DNA from 2 places in the Pantoea sp. C2G6 genome. Region 1 is predicted to be linked to the other one. Evidence: predicted binding sites of a transcription regulator. Region 1 holds the regulator's gene; the other holds the start of a gene.

Region 1 (3,419 bases):
CGCGGCTGCGGCGTAACAGCAGGACCTCGACCGGCAGCGTGGCGGTCAGGCTCTCCACCTGACGTTGCAGGTCGCTGAGGTACTCCTGGGTGGTGACTTCGATGTCGAGCCAGATCGGTTTCGGCAGCGGCAGCGGCAGCGCGCTGAAGGCGTTGAGCTGTTCAGCAATCTGCGCCAGCGATCCTTTCAACACCTGCATCGGCTGACTCTGCGGCACCACCAGCGGCGTGACCGATTGCAGACCGCTGGCACTCAGCTCCAGCAGAAAGACGCTTTTTTCGCTGCCCAGCTCATCAAAACTCAGCGGGATCGGCGAGCCGCTGTAACGGATATGCTCGCTGCCCGCCACCCGCTGGGCGCGATGGATATGGCCCAGCGCAATATAGTCGGCCGCCGGAAAGGCGCTGGCGGGGAAGGCGTCCAGCGTGCCGATGTAGATGTCGCGTACCGAATCGCTCTGGCTGACGCCGACGGTGGTGAGATGGCCGGTGGCGATCACCGGCAGCCCATAGCCGAGCGCCTTTGCCGCCTCAAAACGCTGCTGATAATGGTGAGCGATCGCCTCCAGCAGTGAGGTCTGTTTATCGCGGCCCGACTGGCCCGCCCGGCTGCGCAGAATATCGCGCGGCCGCAGATAGGGAATGGCGCACAGCAGCGCGCCCGGCTCCCCGTGGCGGGTGGTGAGCAGCAGCAGATCCTCATTTTCCTGCGGGGCGGCGATCACTCTGGTGTTGAGGCAGGCGAGCAGCTCGCGCGACTCATTCAGGGTCGCCACCGAATCGTGATTGCCTGCCAGCACAATCAGCTGACAGCCCGTGGGTTGCAGCGCCACCACAAAGCGGTTGAACATTTCGCGCGCGTAGCTGGGCGGCGTGCCGGTATCAAACAGATCGCCCGCGATGATCAGTGCATCCACCTGATGCTGTTCAATCTGGATCAACAGCCAGTCGAGAAACGCCTGATGCTCCGCGGCCCGACTTTTGTTGTAGAAGAACTGCCCCAGATGCCAGTCCGCGGTATGAATGATGCGCATAAGAGTCCCTGCCGTTGTGATTCGCCCGGCGATTATACTGGCTCTGCCGCCAAAGCGAAAAATTGTCGCGGCGCTGTCATAAATGATTACCTGCGTGGTTACAGGCAGGTTATGTTTTTCATAAAAGTGTCACAAATCTGACGCATAATGGCGCCGCGAATCTCAGTGACAGCCGTCATAATCAGCAGGAGTAATAATGGCTAAGCGCATTTTGGTTGTGGAAGATGAAGCCCCCATCCGAGAAATGTTGTGTTTTGTTCTGGAGCAGAACGACTATCAGCCAATCGAGGCGGAAGATTATGACAGCGCCGTGGGCAAGCTGATTGAACCCTGGCCCGATCTGATTCTGCTGGACTGGATGTTACCCGGCGGCAGCGGCATTCAGTTTATCAAGCATCTGAAGCGCGAAGCGATGACCCGCGACATTCCGGTGATGATGCTCACCGCGCGCGGTGAAGAGGAGGACCGGGTGCGCGGGCTGGAAGTGGGGGCTGACGATTACATTACCAAGCCATTCTCGCCGAAAGAGCTGATGGCGCGGATCAAAGCGGTGATGCGCCGTATCTCCCCGATGGCGGTGGAGGAGGTGATTGAGATACAGGGGCTGAGTCTCGATCCCTCTTCCCATCGCGTGATGTCCGAGACCACCCCGCTGGAGATGGGCCCGACCGAATATAAGCTGCTGCACTTCTTTATGACCCACCCGGAGCGGGTCTACAGCCGCGAACAGCTGCTGAACCACGTCTGGGGCACCAATGTTTATGTGGAAGATCGCACCGTCGACGTTCACATCCGCCGTTTACGTAAAGCGCTGGAGATCTCCGGCCACGATCGCATGGTACAAACCGTCCGCGGAACAGGGTATCGTTTCTCTGCCCGCTACTGAACGGAGCCTTAACCGTGCTGGAACGCCTCTCCTGGAAGAGATTACTGACAGAACTGCTGCTGGCGTCTCTGCCTGCGCTGCTGCTCGGTCTGCTGTTTGGCTATCTGCCGTGGCTGCTGCTGCTGAGCGTGCTGGCGGTGCTGCTGTGGCATTTCCATAATCTGATGCGGCTGTCGCACTGGCTGTGGCTCGATCGCACCATGACGCCGCCCACCGGACGCGCCAGCTGGGAGCCGCTGTTTTATGGGCTCTATCAGATGCAGCTGCGTAACCGGCGGCGGCGGCGTGAACTGGGCAATCTGATCAAGCGCTTTCGCAGCGGCGCGGAGTCGCTGCCCGACGCGGTGATCCTCACCACTGAAGAGGGCACCATTTTCTGGTGCAACGGGCTGGCGCAACAGCACCTTGGCCTGCGCTGGCCGGAGGATAATGGCCAGAATATCCTCAATCTGCTGCGCTACCCGGAGTTCTCCCGCTATATCCGCCAGCGTGATTTCGACAAGCCGCTGACGCTGGTGCTGAACAACAAATTTCATATGGAATTCCGCGTGATGCCCTACAGCGAAGGGCAGTGGCTGCTGGTGGCGCGTGACGTCACCCAGATGCATCAGCTGGAGGGCGCGCGGCGCAACTTCTTTGCCAACGTCAGCCATGAACTGCGCACCCCGCTGACGGTGTTGCAGGGCTATCTGGAGATGATGAACGACTCGGTGATGAGCGAGCCTTCGCGCAGTAAAGCGCTGCATACCATGTCGGAGCAGACGCGCCGCATGGACAGCCTGGTGAAACAGCTGCTGACGCTGTCGCGCATTGAAGCCGCACCGGCGATCGATCTCAAAGAGAAGGTGGATGTGCCGGTGATGCTGAAGCTCTTGCAGCATGAGGCCGCAACGCTGAGCGGCGGCCGGCACGAGATCCATTTCCACACCGATCCCCATCTGAAAGTCTTTGGCAACGATGAGCAGCTGCGCAGCGCCATCTCCAACCTGGTTTACAACGCGGTCAATCACACCCCTGACGGCACCCGCATCGACATCAGCTGGCTGCGCAGTAAGCAGGGGGCGACCTTCCGGGTGTGTGACAATGGACCGGGCATCGCGGCGGAACATATCCCCCGTCTGACCGAGCGCTTCTATCGGGTCGATAAAGCGCGATCGCGCGCCACCGGCGGCAGCGGGCTGGGGCTGGCGATTGTCAAACATGCGCTGAGCCACCATAACGCCCGGCTGGAGATCCGCAGCGTGCCGCATCAGGAGACCTGTTTCACCTTTACCCTGCCGGCGAGGTTGATTGTCGGCAGCGTGATGCAGGAGAATGCCGTTCATTAATCGCTGCCGGATCTCCCTGATGCGCATCCTTCTTTTGTTGATCGTTACTCTGCTGCCGGGTCTGGCGCTTGCCCAGCCCGGCACGCTCGCCGGCAACCTGAGCAGCGTCGGCTCCGATACGCTCGGCTATCTGATGACCCTGTGGGGCGAAGATTTCAGCCGTCAGGCACCG
Region 2 (3,419 bases), on a different contig from region 1:
TCGTTGACCGGGGTCTGGAAATATTCGGCAAACAGCGGGGCGAAAACAAACAGGCCCCACATGCCGTAAACAATGCTGGGGATCGCGGCCAGCAGCTCAATGGCAGTGCCCAGCGGGCGACGCAGCCAGCCTGGCGCGAGTTCAGTCAGAAACAGGGCGATACCAAAGCTCACCGGCACCGCGATAATCAGCGCGATGATCGAGGTGACAAGGGTGCCGTAGATGGGAACCAGCGCACCAAATTGTTCGTTGGGGGCGTCCCAGGTTTTGGTCCACAAAAAGGAGAAACCAAACTTCTGGATGCTGGGCCACGAGGAGATGATCAGGGAGACGATAATGCCGCCCATCAGCAACAGGACGATCAGCGCGGCCAGCTTCACCAGCGCACCGAAAATTCTGTCACCTTGTTTGCCTGGGGCTTTGAACGCCGGCTTGGTTGCAGCCATAGAAGTCTCAGTCTTCAGGAGTTATCAGGGCGGCGCTACGCCGCCCGTGGGGTCTGACCGGCGCATTATCCGGTCAGGGTCGGTCAATTACTGATAAAGCGCCTTACCAGAACTGTCTTTGATGTTAGCTTTCCAGGCCGCGCGGATCTGAGCCGTCACGCTCTCTGGCAGCGCGGCATAGTCGAGCGCGGTCGCGGTTTTGCCGCCATTTTTGTAGGCCCAGTCAAAGAACTTCAGCACTTCACTGCCTTTGGCCGCATTCGCCTGATCTTTGTAGATCAGAATGAAGGTGGTTGAGGAGATTGGCCACGCATCCGCGCCCTTCTGGAAGGTCAGATCCTGAGCGAACGATTTGCTCCAGTCTGCGCCTTTGGCGGCGTTGCTGAAGCTGGTTTCGCTCGGGGCGACCGGCTTGCCATCGGCATCCATCAGTCTGGTATAGGTCAGGTTGTTCTGTTTGGCGTAGGCGTATTCCACATAGCCGATTGAACCTGGCAGACGCTGAACAAAGGCGGCGACGCCGTCGTTGCCTTTACCGCCCAGACCCACCGGCCAGTTAACGGTGTTGCCTTTACCAATTTTGCTGTTCCACTCTTCGTTCACTTTCGCCAGATAGCTGGTGAAAACGAAGGAGGTGCCTGAACCGTCAGCGCGGCGTACCACGTTGATGTTGGTCTCTGGCAGTTTTACGCCCGGATTGAGTTTAGCGATCGCCGGGTCGTTCCACTTTTTGATGGTGCCGAGGTAGATGTCGCCCACGGTTTTGCCATCCAGCGTCAGCTGGCCCGATTTGATGCCCGGCAGGTTAACCGCCAGCACCACCCCGCCGATCACCGTCGGGAACTGGAACAGGCCATTTTTTTGCAGATCTTCATCTTTCATTGGCGCATCGGACGCACCGAAATCGACGGTTTTGGCGATGATCTGTTTCACGCCGCCCGATGAACCGATGCCCTGGTAGTTGATTTTGCTACCGGTGGCTTGCTGATACTCTGCTGCCCACTTGGCATAAACCGGCGCCGGGAACGTCCCGCCTGCGCCCGTCAGATCGGTGGCCGCATAAGCAGATACCGCGCTGACGGCAAAGGTGGCGGCGAGAATTCGGGCTACGGTGCTACGCATCAGTGTCATATTCCCTCCAGGGGAGAAAAGTCAGGCTCGGGGCCGTTTTAGTAAGAGTCAGTGATTGCTGCTGGAGGGAAAATAGGACAGTTTGATGACAGTGAAATGTACGAAATATGACAGTTATGTGACAGGGAGTGCAGCAGAATTGCGCTGACATTTTTCTGGTAAAGCCTTTTTGCACCAGTTTAATCGGCCAGGCAACGACCTGACCGTCAACAGGCTGATTAATGGTGTGGCGACACCTCAGGGCATTGATAAACCGGGAGCTTAGGAGGCTTTTTCGCTGGCGGCGTTACCTTAGGCTGTTCAGGGATCAGACCGGAAATCGCCTGAACAGGAACATTATAATTATTGATGACTATTGTAGGTTGCCTTTCGCCAGCAGGCGCATCAACAACCTTTTTTGGCGTATCGGATGGCGGCTCAACTAAGGGAGGTTCAGTCTGTTTATTCTCTTTGTCGGCTTTCAGGCATGATTCCGTTCTCATACCGCGAGCCAAATGGCGTGACTGACCGCGCATGTTATAGCCATCTTTGGGTAATTCAGCATAAACATACTCTCCATTATTGTTACAAAACCGGATGAAATGTTTATCGCCTGTGCCCCACAAAATATCGACCTGCTTAAGCGTTGCAGTAAATTCTCTCTCTTTACTATCTTTATTTAATGTTGTTAAGCCAGATAACTCTCTATCACAGCTTCTACAGGATAATTCGATTATTTCCTCGCTGTCTTTCTTCAGCAGAATTTCAATATTGGTTTTCCTGAAGCCCGCCATTTCCATGCTGTTTTTGACAAAATTATTCAAGCCAAACCAGCCCAAACAAGTATAAGCAATGAAATAAAACAAAAAGAATAGTAACAACGCTGCGAGGAAGTTAAAAGCTTTATAAATTGTGTAGGTATGAACACTGGTTGAAGGTGCTGATGGTAGTAACGCATTTTTTCCCAGCCGTGAAACAGGGAAATAGACAAATATCAGCCAAAACGATGCAGAAACCAGTGTAAGTAAAACACCCTGCCCCAGGAAAGACAATGAAGAATTATTTATTACGTGATCTTTATTTAAAAAATAGTTCACATATAAAACAACCAAAAAAGCCACGATAAAAAAAACGAAAAAAACAGAATTTTTCGTTGCTGCTTTTTTCTTTATCTGGCGCAAATCAGATATTAAAAAAGCATAATTGATTAAAATCACCCCAATCGAGACTGGAATAAAAAGGCGAAGGACAATAGCCAGAATAGCAAGAGAATTACCAAATGAAAGCCCATCCGGGGCATAATTAATAATATGGTAACAGTAATAATAGATAAAAGCGAAACCCACCACCGCCGATGATGAAAAAAATCCAGCTAAGAATTTTTTTAAACTATACACAATTTTCCCCAAGAGCGTGATTAGCCCGTAAAGATAAAAAGGCCCACCTGATTAGATGGGCCTTAAACATTATTCTACCGTAACCGATTTCGCCAGGTTACGCGGCTGGTCGACGTCGGTGCCTTTGATCAGCGCGACGTGATAAGAGAGTAACTGCAACGGCACGGTGTAGAAGATTGGCGCGATTACCTCTTCAACGTGCGGCAGCGGGATAATCTTCATCCCGTCACTGTCGCTGAAGCCCGCGTCCTGATCGGCAAACACATAGAGCAGGCCGCCGCGGGCGCGCACCTCTTCGATGTTGGATTTGAGCTTCTCCAGCAGTTCGTTGTTGGGTGCCACCACGATCACCGGCATATCCGCATCAATCAGCGCCAGCGGGCCATGTTTCAGCTCACCTGCGGCGTAGGCCTCCGCATGAATGTAGGAGATCTCCTTCAGCTTCAGCGCCCCTTCCATCGCAATC

The links. The regulator PhoB, encoded in region 1, activates phosphate uptake and scavenging genes when phosphate is short. The targets are predictions, from matches to a motif close to CTGTCATAAAACTGNCNNAT.
Region 2: pstS (phosphate ABC transporter substrate-binding protein PstS) is a predicted target of PhoB. The motif match lies at 1,683-1,702, and genes of this name have one in related genera.

What each region holds. Positions count from the first base shown of each region.
Region 1 is NZ_JBGMNJ010000006.1:140,940-144,358, reverse strand. Features, by position in the region: gene sbcD (exonuclease subunit SbcD) at 1-1,033, opposite strand, end outside; gene phoB (phosphate response regulator transcription factor PhoB) at 1,230-1,919, shown strand; gene phoR (phosphate regulon sensor histidine kinase PhoR) at 1,934-3,247, shown strand; gene ACCW71_RS10565 (PstS family phosphate ABC transporter substrate-binding protein) at 3,267-3,419, shown strand, end outside.
Region 2 is NZ_JBGMNJ010000014.1:32,624-36,042, reverse strand. Features, by position in the region: gene pstC (phosphate ABC transporter permease PstC) at 1-446, opposite strand, end outside; gene pstS (phosphate ABC transporter substrate-binding protein PstS) at 534-1,577, opposite strand; gene ACCW71_RS16530 (hypothetical protein) at 1,796-2,953, opposite strand; gene glmS (glutamine--fructose-6-phosphate transaminase (isomerizing)) at 3,023-3,419, opposite strand, start outside.